Regions from separate parts of the Comamonas aquatica genome, predicted to be linked through region 2. Evidence: riboswitches for the same ligand, from Rfam matches in the RefSeq annotation. Region 2 holds a riboswitch; each other region holds the start of a gene.

Region 1 (6,004 bases), 660 kb from region 2:
CTGCTCAGATTGCAGGGACTGGCCGCTGAGCGGGCTGTGGCGGTAGGTGACTTCCTCGCGGCGGATGCCGGCGGAGAGGGTGAGGGCCTCCAGCATGTACTGCCCCTGCAGGAACAGGCCGCGGTTGTGCTTGGTGGTGCTGCCGGATTGCGTGCGCTGGCCATCGAAGTTCTGATAACCCGCATTCAGGATCAGCGCGTCGTGCTGGAACTGCGCTGCCACTTCGTTGTACACGTAGCGGTACTGGGCGGGCGTAGAGTTGGGGTACCGCGAGGACTTGTCCTCATCGTTGTGGCGGGCCGACAGCTTCCACTGGCGGTTCACGCGGTACTCGGCGCCTAGGCTCCAGTGGTCGCTTTGCAGCTTCTGCTGGATGTAGGGGTAGGGGTCTCCGGTGTACATGCCGGGGTTGGCGTTGAACTGTGCCTGCGTCAGCGGATTCGGGTAGCGCGTGTCGATGTGCGAGGCGCCGGCCTCCATGTCCAGGCGCAGGCCTTCCACCGGCTTGAGGGCACCGGCCACACGCCAGGTGTTGCCTTCCGACTGGTCCCGGTGCCCGTGGGGTCGGGGCTGCTGAATCCGTTCACATGGCTGTGGTCCAGGGTGGCCGACAGATCGAAGCGCTCGCGGACCAGGCCTGCCGAGGCGATGGCGCCGCGCTGCCCGTGGTCGCCCGCATAGGTTTCCAGGCTGACGCCGCTGCGCGGCTTGGTGTAGATCTGGATCGTGCCGGCGGTGGCGCCGTCACCGAACATCACGGCACCGCTGCCCTTGGTGATTTCGATGCGCTCGATGTCGCTGAGCGAGATCGAGCCGATGAGCTGTGGGATGGAGTCGATGTTGTTGAGGCGGCGGCCATCGACCGAGATCACCAGGTTCTGGAAGCCGTCATTGCCATAGCCCCGCATGCTGATCTGCGGGGTGTAGCGGTTGCCGTAGCTGGGGCTGATCTGCAGCGAGCTTTGCTGCGCCAGATAGTCGAACAGCGAATGCGCGCCCGAGCGCTCGATGTCGCTGCGGGTGTGCACTTCGGACGCATAGGGCGCATCCTGGTCGTGCATGTCGATGCGTGTGGCCGAGACCACGATGGGCTCGCTGAGGCTGGACTGGGCGCTGGCAGGGGCCGCCAACAAAGACAGGGCGGTTCCCACAGCCAGGGAACAGGGGGAAGGACGGAAGGGCATGGACATCACTCATCAGGCCGCGATCCTGCGTCCCCGCAGGCGGCGGCGTTGCGTACATGGATGCACCGCGTTTGGGGAAGGGGGCTGCTGAAGGCAGCCAACATGCCGCACTCGTCGCTGCCACCCCGCAGCGCATCCGACTCTGTACGTTTCGGCCGGTCTCCGGGCTGGTGCGTTGGTCCGGTTGACCGGACATGTGGAACGCCTTCCCAGGACGTTGTCGTCCCAGTGGCACAGGTTCCACAGACTCGCACTTACCGTTGCGGGGGCAGCACAGGCATTGCATCCATCGGGGGATGGCGCGCACCTGTTTCCCGTTTAACCCAGGGCGTGACCGACCTGGGCACCGATAACGTGGTTACCGCCTCTTGGGAGGCAGTGGACGGCGATGATACCGGGCTTCCCGCCCGCACGGGTTGCGCGGCGCAGGTGCCCGCAGCGCTGGGACGTGCATCCAGGTTGTGGCGTGACAGGGGGTTTGCTGAAAGTTGGTGCTTGCACTGTGTGGGCGCGCCCGCGGCATCACCGCGCGCACGGAGCCTGTGGCGTGGGGCGTGTGTCCAGCGCGCTCAGCGCGAATGCACCACGCTGGCGTCGATCTCGCCATACACGGTGATGCCGCTGCCGCTGCGGGCGCTGGTGTCCGAGGGCTGGTAGTACTGCGCGCGCTGGGCGCAGCCACCCAGGGCCAGTGCAAAGCACAGGGCGGTGGCGCAAAGGGTCATGGTTCTCATGGGCAACTCCTGGTCCAAGGCTAAGGCCTGGGCGGCCGGGGCCGGTAAGCAGAGGTAAGTGTCACCCTGGCAGGCGGGGGTATCCGGGCACAGGGGGCACCGACAGGCCTCCGAAGGCCTGGGTCATTGGACCGGGCGCAATGGGCCGGTCCATCGCCCCGTCCTTGGCCGGGGCCAGCCCGGTCCTGCACCGGGGGAAGTCCGGTGCGCGCAGCCTGCCTGCTCGGTCAGGGGGGCTGGTCAGGCCGGCAGGCACTGCAGCGCGGCCTGGACCAGCTGCATGGTGGCCAGCGGGTCGTCGCAGGCGATGGTGCGGCGCTGGGGCATGCTGCGCAGCCAGGTGATCTGGCGCTTGGCCAACTGGCGCGTGGCGGCAATGCCCTTTTCGCGCACCAGGTGCATGTTCAGTTGCGGGGCGTTCTTGCGGACCTGCCAGTCCAGCTCTTCCCAGACTTGGCGGTAGCCCACGCAGCGCATGCTGGGCAGGTCGGGGTGCAGGTCGCCGCGTGCGCGCAGGGCCTGCACTTCGTCGATGAAGCCGGCGTCCAGCATCGCCTGGAAGCGCTGGGCGATGCGGGCGTGCAGCCAGGCACGGTCGCTGGGTTCCAACGAAAACAGCGTGCAATCAAAGGCGGGCTGTGCGTCTTCAGCTCTCTTTTTTGCTTGGTGAAAGCTGGACAGTGGCTGGCCGGAGATGTGCCACACCTCCAGCGCACGCTGGATGCGCTGGCTGTCGCCGGGCGCCAGGCGGGCGGCGGTTTCCGGGTCCACCTGGGCCAGTTCGGCATGCATGGCAGGCCAGCCGATGCTGGCGGCCTGGGCGTCTAGCCGGGCGCGCACCTCGGGGTCGGCGGCAGGCATGTCGTCGATGCCGTCGAGCAGCGCCTTGAAATACAGCATGGTGCCGCCCACCAGCAGCGGGATGGCGCCGCGTGCGCGGATCTCAGCGACCAGGCGCTGGGTGTCCTGCACGAACTCGGCCGCGCTGTACGACTGCAGCGGGTCGAGGATGTCGATCAGGTGGTGGGGCACGGCGGCCCGCTCCTGCAGGCTGGGTTTGGCGGTACCGATGTCCATGCCGCGGTAGACCAGGGCCGAGTCCACGCTGATGATTTCACTGGGTTGGCCGCGCTGGGCCAGGACGGCGGCCAGGGCCAGCGCGCCGTTGGTTTTACCGGAAGCCGTGGGGCCTGCAATCGCAATGCAGGGCAGAGGGTGGGGGGACGCAGTCAAGGCAGGGGGCAGGAAAGGGTTGAAGCCAGCCCGGCGCGCATCAGGCCGAAGTGGCCGCGCCGGGGGCGCCGTAGCGGCGCACCAGCGTCCATGATGCCAAGGCTGCGGCCAGGCACCACAGGCCCAGGCCGAAAACCAAGGGGTACACAGTGCCATTGAAGCTGCGGCCCAGCACCTGCCCGGTGGCAAAGGCGCACACCATCATGATGAAGCCGTTGAGCGCCGAGGCCGTGCCCGCCGCCTGCGGAAAGCTGCTGACCGCGCCGCTTTGCCCGCAGGGCTGCTGGATGCCGTGGGCCACCGGGTACAGCATGCACACCGCAGCATAGGCCAGGCCGCTGCGCACGCCGGCCCAGGCCAGCGCCGCCAGCAGCACGGCGCACAGCAGGGCCAGGCCGCCGGCCACGGCCACGGTGCGGCGCACGCCCCAGCGCACCAGCAGGCGGCGGCACAGGATGGTGCCACCGATGTAGACCATGCCGTTGGCGGCCAGCAGCAGGCCGATGTCCTGTGCGCTCCAGCCCAGCACGCCCATGAACACGAAGGGCGAGCCGGTCAGGAACACCACCAGCCCGGCGAACGAACAGCTGGTGGTGGCCGTGTAGGCCAGGAAGGTGGGGTGGCTGAGGATGCGGCGCCAGTTCTGCCACAGCAGCCGCGGGCGCAGGGCGTGCGGGTTGAAGTGCTGCACGCTTTCCTGGAAATGCAGCCACACCAGCAACCAGGCCCCGCTGCCGGCCAGCGCCAGGGTGACCATGGTGGCGCGCCAGCCCAGGTGGGTGGCCAGCAGGCTGCCCAGCAGCGGGCTGCTGCAGGCCAGCACGCCCAGGCCAGTCAGGGCCTTGGACATGGCCTGCGCCCCTTCGACGGGCTGGTACAGGTCGCGCACGATGGCGCGCGCCGCCATGACGGCCGCGCCCAGGGCGGCGCCCTGCAGCACCCGCAGCACGATGAGGCTGTGCATGTCGGGCGCCAGCGCGCAGCCCACGGCCGCCAGCACGTACAGGCCGATGCCGGTCAGCAGGATGGGGCGGCGGCCCCAGCGGTCGGACAGCGGGCCCCACAGCAGCTGCGAGCCGCCAAAGGCCAGCAGCAGTGCGGTGAAGGTGGTCTGGGTCTGGGCCACGCTGGCGCCCAGCTGTTCAGTCAGCAGGGGCAGGGCCGGCAGGTACAGGTCGGTCGTCAGCGGCTGCAGGCCCAGCAGCAGGGCCAGCATGGCGATGACGAACACGGGGGACATGGCCGCGCGTGGGGCGGCGGAGGGGGAAACAGAAGACACGAACAACCAGTGCGAAGTGAAACCAACGGGCGGCAGGCCATGGGGACCGGCCGCCGCGCAGGTTAGCAGTTGCACCTGGGCGTGGTGTCGCTTGTTTAAGACAGTGGCAAAAAATGCCGCTGGCGCTTGCCAGGTAAGCGCGAACAGCTATGGATTTTTAGGCGCCAACCACGCGGCCAGGGCGGCGCGGTACTGGGCCTGGCCCAGGCTGTTGGTGTTGTGGTGCGTGCCGCCTTGCACCAGCACCCACTGCTTGGGCGGCACGGCGGCGTCGTACAGCTGCTGGCCCAGGGCCGGGGGCACCAGCGTATCGGCGCTGCCGTGCACCACCAGCAGCGGCGCGCCGATGTGGGCCACCTTGTCCAGCGAGTCGAATTTCTGCGTGATCAGCGGCCCCAGCGGCAGCCAGCCCCACTGGAAGTTGCGCGCCATGTCCCGGATGTTGGTGAAGGTGCCTTCCACCACTAGGCCCTGTTCGTCGTCGACGCGCGTGGCCAGGTCGATGGCGATGGCCCCGCCCAGCGAGTGGCCGAAGATGAAGCGTGGCGCCTGGGGGTGCTGTTGCGCCAGCCAGTGCCAGGCGGCCAGCGCGTCTTCGCGGGCGCTGACCTCCGAGGGCAGGCTGGCCGGCTGGGTCTGGCCGAAGCCGCGGTAGTCGATGGCCAGCACGGCAAAGCCCAGGGCGTGCATGTGGCGCATGCGCAGGGTGGAGCCGGTGACGTTCCAGCGCGCGCCGTGCAGGTACAGCAGCACGGGTGCGCGGGGATTTTTCTGGGCGAGCCACAGGCCGTGCAGGCGCACGGCCTGCTGGTCAGCTTGGCTGTGGAAGTCGATCCACACGTCCTGCATGCCCGCCATGTCGGCACGCTGCCAGACGCGGTCGCTGGGCTGGAAGATCATGGCGCGCTGCTTGGCATCCAGCGCAGAGCAGCCGGCCACGGACAGTGCGGTGGCGACGGCGGTGGCCCAGATCAGGTGGCGCAGTTTCATGGTGGTGGTGACGCAAAACAGGGTGGTTTGGGACTATGCTTGCCGGCAAGCTTGCGCGCGGCCGTGCAGGCGTTGACCAAGGATGAATGTGACCATGCTGATCGGGCTTGCTGCCAACCGACTCCATCACCAGACCGAGGACGCTGCGCTGTTCGCACTGCTGCGCGCCATCGAACCCGGCATCCGTGAGCTGCAGCTGGGCCTGCATGCCGTGGGCCGCACCTATGATGCCATCGCGGCGGCCGACATGCTGCACCGATACCCCCAGCTGGTGCGCTACCCCTATGGCCGCGAGGGCGGGCTGATGAAGCTGGTGGCCGAGGTGGTGGGCATGGGCGACGGGCGCACGCTGGACGCCGCCATCTACCTGACCGACCCGGTGGACCCGTCCTCCATCTTCCCCGAGGCGTTGGCCCTCAAGCGCCAGTGTGTGATCCACGGCAAGGCCTTTTTGTCCACGGTGGCCAGTGCGCGCGACTGGATCGAGATGGAGCGCATCCATGCCGGCCTGTCCCAGGATCGCAATGCCGACCGTTTCCACGACTACGAGAACCAGACCCTGGCGCTGATTGCCCACGATGCGC
Region 2 (6,004 bases):
GCACAGCGCCGTGCCGGCAATCACCTGCGCGCGCAGCCGCGGCAGGTTCACGCCCATGCTGGCGGCCTCGTCCTCGCCCAGCGTCAGCGCATCCAGTTGCCGGCCGCTGCCGGCCAGGATCAGCAGCCCCAGCGCAATGAACGGCAGGCACAGCCGCACCTCGTCGAAGCTGCGGTCGGCCAGCGAGCCCATCAGCCACAGCACGATGTCCTGCATGTCGGTGGGCGTGGGGGCCAGGTTGATGGCCAACGACGTCAGCGCCGCCATCAGCGAGGACATGGCCACGCCCGCCAGAATCAGGGTCAGATTGCTAGCGCCCCGGCTGGCGATGCGGTAGAGCACCAGGGTGGCGGCGGCCGCGCTGGCCATGGCCACCGTGGGCAACAGCCAGGCATTCCAGTGCCACAGCCCGAAATAGATGCACAGCACGGCACCCAGGCCGGCGCTGGAGCTGACGCCCAGCAGGCCGGGCTCTGCCAGCGGATTGCGCAGCAGGCCTTGCAGGGCCGCGCCCGCGACACCCAGCGACATGCCCACCAGCACCGCCAGCACCACGCGCGGCAGGCGGATTTCCTGCACGATGGCCTGGTGGCGCACGGCCAGATCGCTGGCGCCTGCAGGCTGCCAGGCAGCCGCCCACCAGTCCGCCACCCCGATGGACACCGAACCGATGCCCAGGGAGATGCCGGCCAGCACCAGCAGCAGGGCCAGCAGCCCGGTGTTCAGCAGCCAGACACGGGGCATGCCGGTGCGCGGGGTCCAGCGCATCATGGCGCCCCCTCGCGCAGCGCCACCCGGGCGGCAGGCCGCGGCAAGGCGTCGATCTGGGCGGCCACCGACTCGGCCGCCTCGATCAGTTGCCAGTTGCTGCAGCCCCAGTCGTTGTGCTGCAGCACCACCACGGGGATGTGCTGCAGCAGCTTTTGCATCTGCGGATGGCGGCTCAGCCCGGAGCGGGCGTAGGCCGCGTCATTGACCAGCCCGGGGGTGATGAAGATGTCGGGCGGGTTCTGCACAATGCGCTCCAGGTCGATGCGCCCCCAGCCCTGCAGGCCCAGCGCGCTGGCATGGTTGCGCAGGCCGGCGGCCGTCAGCACGGCGTCCACATGCGTCTGCGCCCCCGCGCTGCCGCCATTCGGGCGTAGGTACAGGACCTTGAAAGGCCGCGGTGTGGCGCGCAACTGCGCCAGCCTCGCGGACAGGCTGTCCAGCAGCGCCTGCGCTGCGGCCTCGCGCCCCAGGGCCTGGCCCATCTTGCGCGTGCTGCTGAAGATGCCCTCCCAGTCGGTGGGAAACGGCACCGTCACGATCTGCACGCCATGGCGCTGGAGCAAGGCCGTCTGGTGCCGGGCATTCCAGCGCCGCGAGGCCAACACCACCTGGGGCTGCAGGTGCAGCACGTCCTCCGCCGTCGCTTCGTTGGCGGGAAACTGCCGGGCCTGGGCGGCCAGGGAAAAGCGCTGCGCATCCTGGCTCTGGCGCGACAGCGACAGGATCTGCTGCGGCGCCGCCAGGCTCAGCGCCAGGGTGTCGGCGCAGATGTTGGTGGACATCAGTGTGGGCAGCGCCCCCGCCCCCACGGCCATGGGCAGGCCGGCGCACAGCGCCAGCAGCATAGCTCGCAGCGGTGGCCGCATCAGAAGTCCACGCCCGCCTGCGCCTTCACGCCGGCCTGGAAGGCATGCCGGGTGTCGGCGATCTCGCTGACCGTGTCCGCCAGCGCCAGCAGCGGTGCCGGCGCACTGCGGCCGGTGATGACCACCGATTGCCCGGCGGGGCGGCGCTCCAGCGCCTGCAGCAGCTCGGGCAGCGCCAGATAGCCGTACTGCAGCATGAAGGTCAGCTCGTCGAGCACCACCAGGCGCAGGCTGGGGTCGGCCAGCATGCGCTGCGCCGCCTGCCAGGCCTGGTTGGCGGCGGGCAGGTCGGCGTCCCAGTCGCTGCGCTGCCAGGAACAGCCCGTGGCCATGGCGTGGTAGTCCACCTGGGCCCTCGCCCCCTGCCCCAGCAGCCCCTGCTGCTGCAAAAAGGTGACTTCGCCCGAGGCGTGGGTGCCCGTGATGAACTGCACCACGCCGGCGCGCAGGCCATGGCCCAGGGCCCGGTACAGCATGCCGAAAGCCGAGGTGGTCTTGCCCTTGCCATGGCCGGTCAGCAGCACGACGATGCCGCGCTCGACCTGGGCGCGCGCCATGGCAGCCTGCACCTGGGCTTTCTTGTCCTGCATGCGTTCGGCATGCTGTTGTTTGAACGTGAGGTCCATGCTCTCCCCGAGCCATTTCCATGGAAAGGCATGCCCATACGGGAAGGTGGTGTGTGTGTGCGGCGGGCCGGCGCCCCGCCAAGGCGGGATGGAACCTGTCAGCAAACGGCCCACACCCCGTGGCATACAACTGCGTGCCAACAGGTCGGTATTCTGGCTTGCCGTCATACAGCGCACACCGCCTTCCCGGGGGGCACCCAGTGGCATCGAAGTGTGTCTGTCAGGCTTACAGCAGCGGGGGCTGCGCCGGAATGCTCTACACCAGGGGTGCGAGGTCACCGGACTTCCCGTTTCACCCCACGCACGCGGGTGCGGCAGGGCTCCTGTTGGAGTCTGGATTATAGAAGCAGAAGCGACTGCCGGCCCTGCGGCGCAGACCGCGGGCGGCAAGCGCTACAGCGCGCATTGCATGTGGATGGTGTGCCAGGGCGCGGCCGTTTCGCGCTGCACCACCTGAAAGCCCTGCTGCTGCCAGAACTCCAGCGCGCCCGGCAGGAACGGGTGCGTGTGCAGGTACAGCAGTTGCACCCCCTGGGCGATGGCATGCTGGCGCACGTGGTCCATCAAGGCCACAGCCAGCCCCTGCCGGCGCCACACCGGGGCGACGAACAGGCGCACCACCTCCACCACGCGCAGCGCGCCGAAATCCAGTTGCGCGAAGCGTCCATCGTAGGCGCGGTAGGCAATGCTGCCCACCATGCCGTGCTGCGGATGCCGGGCCGCCCACATGCCGCCCGTGCCCGCCGCGTACACCTGCTCAAAATGCTGCAGATCCGCGGGGGTTTGCTGCGGATCCACCAGCGTGCCGAACATCTGCTGGCGGGCCATGTGCAAGAAGTCCTGCACCGCCTCCAGGCGGTGGACGGGCGCAATGGCCATGCATTCGGGAAGGGACATATCAGACTGGAAACAGGTGTCCACGCAGACGGTGCCTGCGCCAGACGCTACAAAATCAGCTACATTACCCGAACTTTGGTTCCGCAAGGACATGCGCCAGCCACCGCCAGCCGCATGAGGGAATCCAATGACCGCCACCCGCTTCAGGGGCTGGCGGCCGAATGGAACTGCCCCCGCAACTGTAGGCAACGAGCCCGCCCCATCCGCCACTGAATCCACATTCGGGAAGGCGGGGCGACGCGATGACGTGCCAGTCAGGAGACCTGCCAAAGCACCAACCATCGATTGCCGGCGGGGTGTCCGGGAAGTGAGCAATGTCCCGTGGACCTGCCTGCCAGGGCCTTTCGGGGTCCCGCGCGCCGCAGGGGTGTTGCCAGTGCTTCCAGGGGTACCCGCTTTTTCTGGAAAGAAGCCCCCTGATGCTGCCTCGACGCCTTGCCTACGCCACCCTGCTGGCCACCGCCCTGTCTGCCCACGCTGCGGACTACCCGCTGCAGTTGCAGAACTGCGGCCATCGCCTCCACCTGGACCGGGCACCGGCCTCGGTGGTCACCATCGGCCAGGGCGGCACGGAAATGCTCTATGCCCTGGGTCTGGGTGACAAGGTGGTGGGCACCGCCCTGTGGTTCAACCCCGTGCTGCCGCAGTTCAAGGCCATCAACGACAAGGTGCCGCGCCTGTCGGACAACATTCCCAGCTTCGAGTCGGTGATCGGCAAGCGCCCGGCCCTCGTGGTCTCGCAGTTCGAGTGGATGGTGGGCAAGGACGGCGTGGTCGCCACGCGCGAGCAGTTCCATGACCTGCGCATCGCCACCTACGCCATGCCTACCGATTGCGAAGGCAAGAACAACCTGGTCGGCGCCGACGGCACGCGCACGGCCAGCTACGACGTCCAGACCCTGTACAAGAGCATCCGCCAGTTGGCCGAGATCTTCGGCGTGCCGGCGCGCGGCGCGCAGCTGGTCCAGAGCCTCAGCGACCGCCAGGCCCAGGCCGTGGCCAAGGTCCAGGGCGCGCAGCGCCAGCAGCTCACGGCGGCGCTGTGGTTCTCCAGCGCCGACCTGGCAGCCGACCCCTACATGGCCGGCAAGAACGGCGTGGCCGGCTACATGATGCAGACCCTGGGCCTGCGCAACATCGTCAGTTCGACCGAAGAGTGGCCCACCGTGGGCTGGGAGACCGTCGCCAAGGCCAACCCGTCGGTGCTGATCATCGCCCGCATGGATCGCCGCCGCTTCCCGGCCGACGACTACCAGAAGAAGCTGGAGTTCCTGCAGCAGGACCCGGTCACCCGGCACATGGACGCCGTCAAGCACCAGCGCATCGTGATCGTGGATGCCGATGCGCTGCAGGGTTCCATCCGCCAGGTGGATGGCATGGAGCAGATCGCCGAGGCGATGCTGCAGCTGCAGGGCCGCGCGAAGTGACACACGGCCGTCCACGCCGGGCCCAATGGCCCGCGCCCGGGTGCGCACGGTGCTGATGCAGACCGTGGCGCGCCCGCCTGCGCCCGCCCTGCTGCACGCGGCCGGCCTGTGGCTGCGCGGGGGTCTGCTGACCCTGGCCGCCCTGGGGCTGCTGCTGGTCGCCGTCGTGCTGGGGATTGCGATCGGCGAGACCGAGATTTCCGTGCGCACCGTCTTCGAGGTGCTGGCCAACCAGTTGGCGGGCGCCAGCTACGCCGTCGACCCCATCAACCAGGGCATTGTCTGGAACTACCGCCTGACACGCGCCCTGGTGGCCGCCTGCTGCGGCGCCGGGCTGGCCATCTCGGGCGTGATCCTGCAGTCGCTGTTGCGCAATGCGTTGGCCGAACCCTATTTGCTGGGCATCTCGGCCGGGGCCTCCACGGGCGCGGTGCTGGTGACCGTGGCCGGCCTGGGCGCCGGCGCCATCTCCATGACCACCGGCGCCTTTGTCGGCGCCGTCTGCGCCTTCGCCCTGGTGGCGCTGCTGGCCCACGCGGCCGGGCGGGGTGGCCTGCACAACAGCGGGCAGATCGTGCTGGCCGGCATCGCCGGCTCGCAGCTGTTCAACGCCCTCACCTCGCTGATCATCACCAAGTCCGGCAGCGCCGAACAGGCGCGCGGCATCATGTTCTGGCTGCTGGGCAGCCTCAGCGGCGTGCGCTGGCCCGACACGCTGGGGGCGGCCACCGTGGCCGTCGCCGGCACGGTGGTGTGCCTGCTGCACGCGCGCTCGCTCGATGCCTTCACCTTTGGCAGCGAATCCGCCGCCGCCCTGGGCGTGCCCGTGCGCCGCGTGCAGCTGACGCTGCTGCTGGCCGCCGCGCTGATGACGGCGGTGATGGTATCCATCGTCGGCGCGATCGGCTTTGTGGGGCTGGTGATTCCGCACGCCGCCCGCCTGCTGGTGGGCGTGCGGCACCGCCGGCTGATCCCGGTCAGCGCGCTGATGGGCGCCCTGTTTCTGATTGCAGCGGACGTGGTCTCGCGCACGCTGATCCCTGGCCAGGTGCTGCCCATCGGCGTCATCACGGCCCTGGTGGGTGCGCCCGTGTTCGCGCTCATCCTGCTCAAAGCCCCCGGGGGCCGGCCATGACGGCCGTGCAGTCCCCCGCCCTACAGGCCTGCGGCATCAGCTGGCAGGCGCACGGCACGCGCATCGTGCACGATGTCTCGCTGCAGGTGCAAGCCGGTGAGCTGCTGGGCCTGATCGGCCCGAACGGCTCGGGCAAGTCCAGCCTGCTGCGCCTGCTGTCCGGCGTGCTGCGCCCCCAGCAGGGCGAGGTGCTGCTGGGCACACAGCCGCTGCGCACCCTGCCACGCCGTTCGCTGGCGCGGCAGCTGGCCTTCGTGCCGCAGATGGCCCATACACAAGATG
Region 3 (6,004 bases), 940 kb from region 2:
ACGCGTACCACGGGCTCGGGCAGGGGCTCGTAGGCCGGGCCGTAGACCGTGGCGCCGGTGGCATTACGGAGCGCGTCCACGCCGCCCACATGGTCGGCATGGTGGTGGGTCACTAGAATGGCTTGCAGCTGCAGTCCCTGGGCGTGCAGCGCCGCTTGAACGGGACAGGCGTCGCCAGGGTCCACCACCACGGCGTGCTGGCCGTCGTGCAGCAGCCAGATGTAATTGTCAGAAAACGCAGGCAACGGCAACAGGTTCATGAACGATGCAAAGCAAGAGGGCCATCCGTGGATGGCCAAGGCATTTGGCCGCTATCTGCTCGACTGGGAGCAGCAGCGGTGTGATGAGGCGGTGGCGGATATTTTCGGCTATCACAGCGTGCAGCTGGGCTGGCCCCTGCTGCAGGCGCTGCGCCACAACCGCATGCCCAACCGCTGGGTGGCCGCGCAAAGCACCGATTGGAACCTTGAACCCGGGGCTTGCCAAGTCCCTGATGGTGTACAACTGTTGTGCGCCCCCGAGGCGCTGCCGTTCGCCGAGTCCAGCGTCGACCTGCTGGTCCTGCCCCACACCCTCGAACATTGCCAGGACCCGCATGCTGCCTTGCGCGAAGCGGTGCGCGTGCTGGTGCCCGAAGGGCGGCTGCTGCTGTTTGGGCTCAACCCCTATAGCCTGTGGGGGCTTCAGCATGGGCTGGAGCGTGTGCCGGAGCCTGGGTTGAACGCCTGGCGCGGCCTGCCGTACTGGCGCGTGCGCGATTGGCTGCAGGTGCTGGCCATGGACGTGGTGGCCGCCGATTTCGGTTGCCACGCCCCGGCGCTGGAGGCGCCGGCCTGGCTGCAGCGCTGGCGCTGGATGGATAGGCTGGGCAACAAGGCCTGGCCGGTGCTGGGCGGTGCATACTGCGTGCTGGCAGTGAAAAAGGTGCATGGCATGCGCCTGCTGGAGCCTGCATGGCGCAAGCGTGCGCCCGCAGCGCAGGCCCGCCCGGCGGCAGCGTGCCAGCAAGCACCACAAAGGAAAGAAATTTGAACCAAGTAGTGATTTACACGGACGGGGCCTGCAAGGGCAACCCGGGGCCGGGCGGCTGGGGCGTGCTGATGCAGGCCGGGCCGCACACCAAGGAGTTGTTTGGCGGCGAGCGCGAGACCACCAACAACCGCATGGAGCTGACCGCCGTGATCGAAGCGTTGCGCGCCCTCAAGCGCCCCTGCGATGTGACGCTGTTCCTGGACAGCGAGTACGTGCGCAAGGGCATCACGGAATGGATCCACGGCTGGAAAGCCAAGGGCTGGAAGACCTCGACCAAGCAGCCGGTGAAGAACGTCGAGCTGTGGCAGGCGCTGGATGCGCTGGTCAGCGGCGCGGGCCACCGCATCGAATGGCGCTGGGTCAAGGGCCATGCGGGCGATCCGGGCAACGAGCGGGCCGATGCCCTGGCCAACCTGGGCGTGGACCGGGCGCTGGGCAGAATTTGAAAAGATAGCGCCTGGCGCTGAATGAACAAGGGCTTCAGATAGGTTTGTATCTGAGGCCCTTTGTTTTTGTGCGGATGCAGCTCATTTTTTGTGCAGCCCTGCGCCAGGCTGCGGCACTGCTGTGCGGTGCACCATGGCCCGTCACGTCCAGTTAGAATCGCCAGCTTGCATTGTTGGTGCTCGCAACTTGGTTCGCAAGATTGCAGTTCAACGGGAAGCAGGATGGTGGGTCGGCCTTCGACCTGACCTAGCCTGCGCTGCCCCCGCAACGGTGAGTCCCTGGCGCCCGTCATAGCGCCCCTCCATCAACACAGCCACTGGGTGCCTTGAACAAGCACGTGGGAAGGCGATGGACTGAGGGACCAGCCCGGATACCGGCCAACATTCGTGTGTCTGCCCTCTGGGCAGGCATGTTTGCCCATTGTCGGCGGGGAGGCTGACACGGGTGGAATCTGGTGATGTTTCCAATGAATGTGTTCGAACAACGGCGTCAGCGTGCCTGGATGCCGGCGATGGCGTGGCGCCCGGTCTCTCTGGCGGTGGTCTGTCTAGCGGGCCTGGTGGCGCCGGCGGCCGCGGCGGCCCTGGATGAGGTGGTGGTCTCGGCCACGCGCTCCGAGCAGCGCCTGAGCGAGGTGCTGGCGGATGTGACGGTGCTGGACGGGGAGGCCCTGGAGCGCAGCGGCGCCCTGGCGCTGGAAGATGTCATGGCCAAGGTGCCGGGCATCCAGATCACCCGCACCGGTGGCCCGGGTTCGGACACCAACCTGTTCCTGCGCGGCGCGCACAAGCAGCACACGGCGGTGTATGTCGACGGCATCCGCATCGATGCCCAGAATGGCTCCGGTGGCGCACCCTGGGAGACGCTGCCGCTGGAATCGATCGAGCGCATCGAGGTGCTGCGCGGTGCGGCCGGTGCGCTGTATGGCTCGGACGCCATGGCGGGCACGGTGCAGATCTTCACCCGCCGTGGCGAGACCGGCTTCAAGCCCCATGTGTCCGTGGGCGCGGGCTCCTACGGCACCAAGAAGGGCACGGCTGGATTCAGTGGCGGGCAGGGCGCCTGGGACTATGCCCTGGGCCTGTCCTATGCCGACAGCGAGGGCTTCGATGCCAAGACCGGGGGCACCCGCCGCAACGTGGACAAGGACGGCTACGTGCGCAAATCGGCGAATGCGCGCGTGGGCCTGCAACTCAGCGCGGGCCAGCGCCTGGACGTCACGGCCCTGACCAGCGATTCGAACGCCGGTTATGACAGCCGCGCCCAGGGCAACGACGGTGCGGTCCGCACCCTGGATGCCTATGGCCTGAACTGGCAGGGCGACTGGACGCCCGCGTGGCGCACGCGTGTGGCCGTGAGCCAGTCGCGCCACGGCTACGACACCTGGACGGCCACGCACTACCGCACCGAAACCCTGCTGCGCAACTACCTGGTGCACAACGAATGGCGCAGCCGCGTGGGCACTTTCTCGGTGCTGGCCGAGCGGCGCGAGGACACGCTGGAGAACACCAGCCTGGTGGGCGGTGACGCGCGCTCGCGCCACCAGAATGCGCTGGGCCTGGGCTATGGCCTGCACTGGCAGCAGCACGCCGTGCAACTGAACCTGCGCCATGACCGGGACAGCGACTTTGGCGGCAAGCGCACGGCCACACTGGCCTATGGTTGGGACTTCGCCCCGCACTGGAAGGCCACGGCCTCGGTGGGCACCGGCTTTCGCGTGCCCACGCTGTTCCAGCGCTTCTCGCAAAACGGCGATGCCAGCCTGAAGCCCGAGGAAAGCCGCAACATGGAACTGGGGCTGCGCTGGGGCGACAAGGACCGCGCGTTCAGCGCCACGGCCTACCGCAACAAGATTGAGAACCTGGTGGTCTATGCCGCCAAGCAGGGCACCTGCCCGGTGGCGCTCAGCCAGGGCTGCTACCTGAACGTGGACGCGGCCCAGCTGGAAGGCATCACTCTGGCCGGCAACTGGCGCGCCGGCGTGCTGAAGTGGTATGCGTCGGTGGATTTCCAGAACCCACGCAATGCCCAGACCGGCCGCTTGCTGCAGCGCCGCTCGCAGCGCTATGCCACCCTGGGGGCTGAGACCACCCTGGCGGGCTGGACCCTGGGCTCCGAGCTGCAGGCGGCCAGCCGTCGCTTCAACGACGATGCGGAGGCCGTCAAGTCCCTGGGTGGCTACACCCTGGTGAACCTGTCCGCCTCGCGCCAGTTGGCCAGGGACTTCACGCTGACCGCGCGCATCGACAATGCGCTGGACCGTGACTACACCCTGGTCAAGGACTACGCCACCGCCGGGCGTACGCTGTGGCTGGGCGTGAAATGGATGCCCTGGTAACCGCCGACGCCGTATCTGCCCGCCGTGGCCCTGGCGGGCACCCCCGAGAGCTTGCATGTCACCACTGATCACTCCTCCATCCCCTCCCGTGCACCACTGCGTGGCGGTGCTGATTGCCGCCCCCGCTTCGGGCCAGGGCAAGACCACCATCACCGCGGCGCTGGCGCGCTGGCATGCCCGCCAGGGGCGCCGCGTGCGGGTCTTCAAGTGCGGGCCGGATTACCTGGATCCGTACTGGCACCAACTGGCCAGCGGGGCCACGGTGCACAACCTCGATGGCTGGATGGTGGGCATGGATGAGGTGCGCGCACGCCTGCATGCCGCGGCCGCGCAGGCCGATGTGATCCTGATCGAAGGCGTGATGGGCCTGTTCGACGGTAGCCCCACGGCGGCCGATCTGGCCACCCAACTGGGCGTGCCGGTGCTGCTGGTGGTCGATGCCTCGGCCATGGCGGGCAGCTTTGGTGCGCTGGTGCTGGGCATGCAGCAGTACCAGCCGGGCGTGCCCTGGGCCGGCGTGCTGGCCAACCGCGTGGCCACCGGCATGCACACGCAGATGCTGCAAAGCAGCCTGCGCGACCCGCAGCTGTGGCTGGGCGGCTTGCAGCGCATGGGGCCGGGCAAGGACGCGCAACTGCTGCCCGAGCGCCACCTGGGCCTGGTGGCGGCGCACGAGCTGCCCGATGCCATGGCGCGCCTGAATGCCGCGGCCGATGCCCTGGCCGACACGCCCCTGGGGCGCATGGACTGGCAGGACTGGCAGCGCTGGTCGGTGGCGTTTGCAGCCCCGGCGCAGCCCGTGGCAGCCCCCCAGCCCTGGCTGCGCGGGCACACCGTGGCCGTGGCCAGCGATGCGGCGTTCAGCTTCATCTACCCCGCCAACCTGGACTGCCTGCAGGCCATGGGCGCCAACCTGGCCTTCTTCTCGCCCCTGGCGGGCGAGCGCCTGCCGGTGTGCGATGCCGTCTGGCTGCCCGGTGGCTACCCCGAATTGCACGCCGCCACCCTGGCGGCCAACACCGGGCTGCAGGCCGACCTGCAGCAGCACGTGCAGGCCGGCAAGCCCGTGTGGGCCGAATGTGGCGGCATGCTGGCCCTGGGCCAGCGCATGACCGATACCCAGGACCAAAGCCAGCCGCTGTGGGGCATCCTGCCGGGTGAGGCGCGGATGCAGGAACGCTTGGCCGGCCTGGGCATGCAGCAGTGCGCGCTGCAGGGTGGGGTGCTGCGTGGGCACACCTTCCATTACTCGCGCTTCACCTGCCAGGCGGCCGAGGTGGCGCGCACCAGCCGCCCCCGGCAGCCGGTGGCGCCCGACAAGGGCGAGGCCATCTACCAGCACGGCAGCGTCCATGCCAGTTACTTCCATGCCTGGTTTCCCTCGCACCCGCGTGCCGTGGCCGCCTTGCTGGGGGCCGAGCCCGTGCAATGGGACACGGCCGCACAGCCATAATTTGCGCTCCACACCATGACTTCTCCGATGCAACCCTCCGCCCCCGCGCTGCCCTGGCAGGAATTGATCCTGGGCGGCCAGAAAAGCGGCAAGACCCGCCGGGCCGAGCAGGCGGCGCGCACCTGGCTGGACGGCGCCCCCGGGCGCGAGGCCGTCTACCTGGCCACGGGCCAGGCCTGGGATGCCGAGATGCGCCAGCGCATCCAGCGCCACCAGGATGACCGTGCCGCCCGCGTGCCCGGCATGCGCACCCAGGAGGCCCCGCGGGCCCTGGCGCAGGCACTGCAGGCCTGCAGCCAGCCGCAGACCCTGGTGGTGGTCGATTGCCTGACCCTGTGGCTGACGCACTGGATGATGCCCATGGAGGGCGTAGATTTTGGGGCTGATCAGGCTCCAGCCCAGGACTGGAGCGCGCAGCGTGCTTTGTTTTTGGAAGTGCTGGCCGCCTGCCCCGGCCCGGTGGTGGTGGTGGGCAACGAAATTGGCCTGGGGGTGATTCCCATGGGGCGTGAAGTGCGTGCCTTCGTGGATGCCCTGGGCAGCCTGAACCAGGACGTGGCGCAGGTGTGCCGCCACGTCACCTTGATGGCGGCCGGTTTGCCGCTGCACCTCAAATGATCCGGCTGTCACGCCGCAGCCTGTGGCTGGCGCTGGGCCTGTGGGCGGCCGGTCTGGGCCAGGTCCAGGCCGCCGATCCGGCGGCCGACCTGACGGCGTTGGGGGCCCAGGATGAT

Evidence for each region. A riboswitch is a leader RNA that binds a small molecule or an ion and turns the genes downstream of it on or off. The one in region 2 is predicted to bind cobalamin.
Region 1: it holds a riboswitch for cobalamin, as region 2 does, so the genes downstream of both, KAQ61_RS02590 (TonB-dependent receptor) here and KAQ61_RS05810 (ABC transporter substrate-binding protein) in region 2, are expected to answer to the same signal.
Region 3: it holds a riboswitch for cobalamin, as region 2 does, so the genes downstream of both, KAQ61_RS10270 (TonB-dependent receptor domain-containing protein) here and KAQ61_RS05810 (ABC transporter substrate-binding protein) in region 2, are expected to answer to the same signal.

What each region holds. Positions count from the first base shown of each region.
Region 1 covers NZ_CP072916.1:552,334-558,337, forward strand. The annotation lists gene KAQ61_RS02585 (TonB-dependent receptor) at 1-522, opposite strand, end outside; gene KAQ61_RS02590 (TonB-dependent receptor) at 432-1,184, opposite strand; cobalamin riboswitch at 1,321-1,547, opposite strand; gene KAQ61_RS02595 (hypothetical protein) at 1,754-1,918, opposite strand; gene miaA (tRNA (adenosine(37)-N6)-dimethylallyltransferase MiaA) at 2,159-3,151, opposite strand; gene KAQ61_RS02605 (multidrug effflux MFS transporter) at 3,192-4,430, opposite strand; gene KAQ61_RS02610 (alpha/beta hydrolase) at 4,578-5,420, opposite strand; gene KAQ61_RS02615 (methylglyoxal synthase) at 5,515-6,004, shown strand, end outside.
Region 2 covers NZ_CP072916.1:1,216,060-1,222,063, reverse strand. The annotation lists gene KAQ61_RS05830 (FecCD family ABC transporter permease) at 1-771, opposite strand, end outside; gene KAQ61_RS05825 (ABC transporter substrate-binding protein) at 768-1,637, opposite strand; gene cobO (cob(I)yrinic acid a,c-diamide adenosyltransferase) at 1,637-2,263, opposite strand; cobalamin riboswitch at 2,390-2,605, opposite strand; gene KAQ61_RS05815 (GNAT family N-acetyltransferase) at 2,657-3,160, opposite strand; cobalamin riboswitch at 3,220-3,445, shown strand; gene KAQ61_RS05810 (ABC transporter substrate-binding protein) at 3,580-4,587, shown strand; gene KAQ61_RS05805 (FecCD family ABC transporter permease) at 4,613-5,722, shown strand; gene KAQ61_RS05800 (ABC transporter ATP-binding protein) at 5,728-6,004, shown strand, end outside.
Region 3 covers NZ_CP072916.1:2,160,054-2,166,057, reverse strand. The annotation lists gene gloB (hydroxyacylglutathione hydrolase) at 1-260, opposite strand, end outside; gene KAQ61_RS10280 (class I SAM-dependent methyltransferase) at 259-1,032, shown strand; gene rnhA (ribonuclease HI) at 1,029-1,478, shown strand; cobalamin riboswitch at 1,650-1,875, shown strand; gene KAQ61_RS10270 (TonB-dependent receptor domain-containing protein) at 1,937-3,817, shown strand; gene KAQ61_RS10265 (cobyrinic acid a,c-diamide synthase CobB) at 3,873-5,270, shown strand; gene KAQ61_RS10260 (bifunctional adenosylcobinamide kinase/adenosylcobinamide-phosphate guanylyltransferase) at 5,286-5,888, shown strand; gene KAQ61_RS10255 (ABC transporter substrate-binding protein) at 5,885-6,004, shown strand, end outside.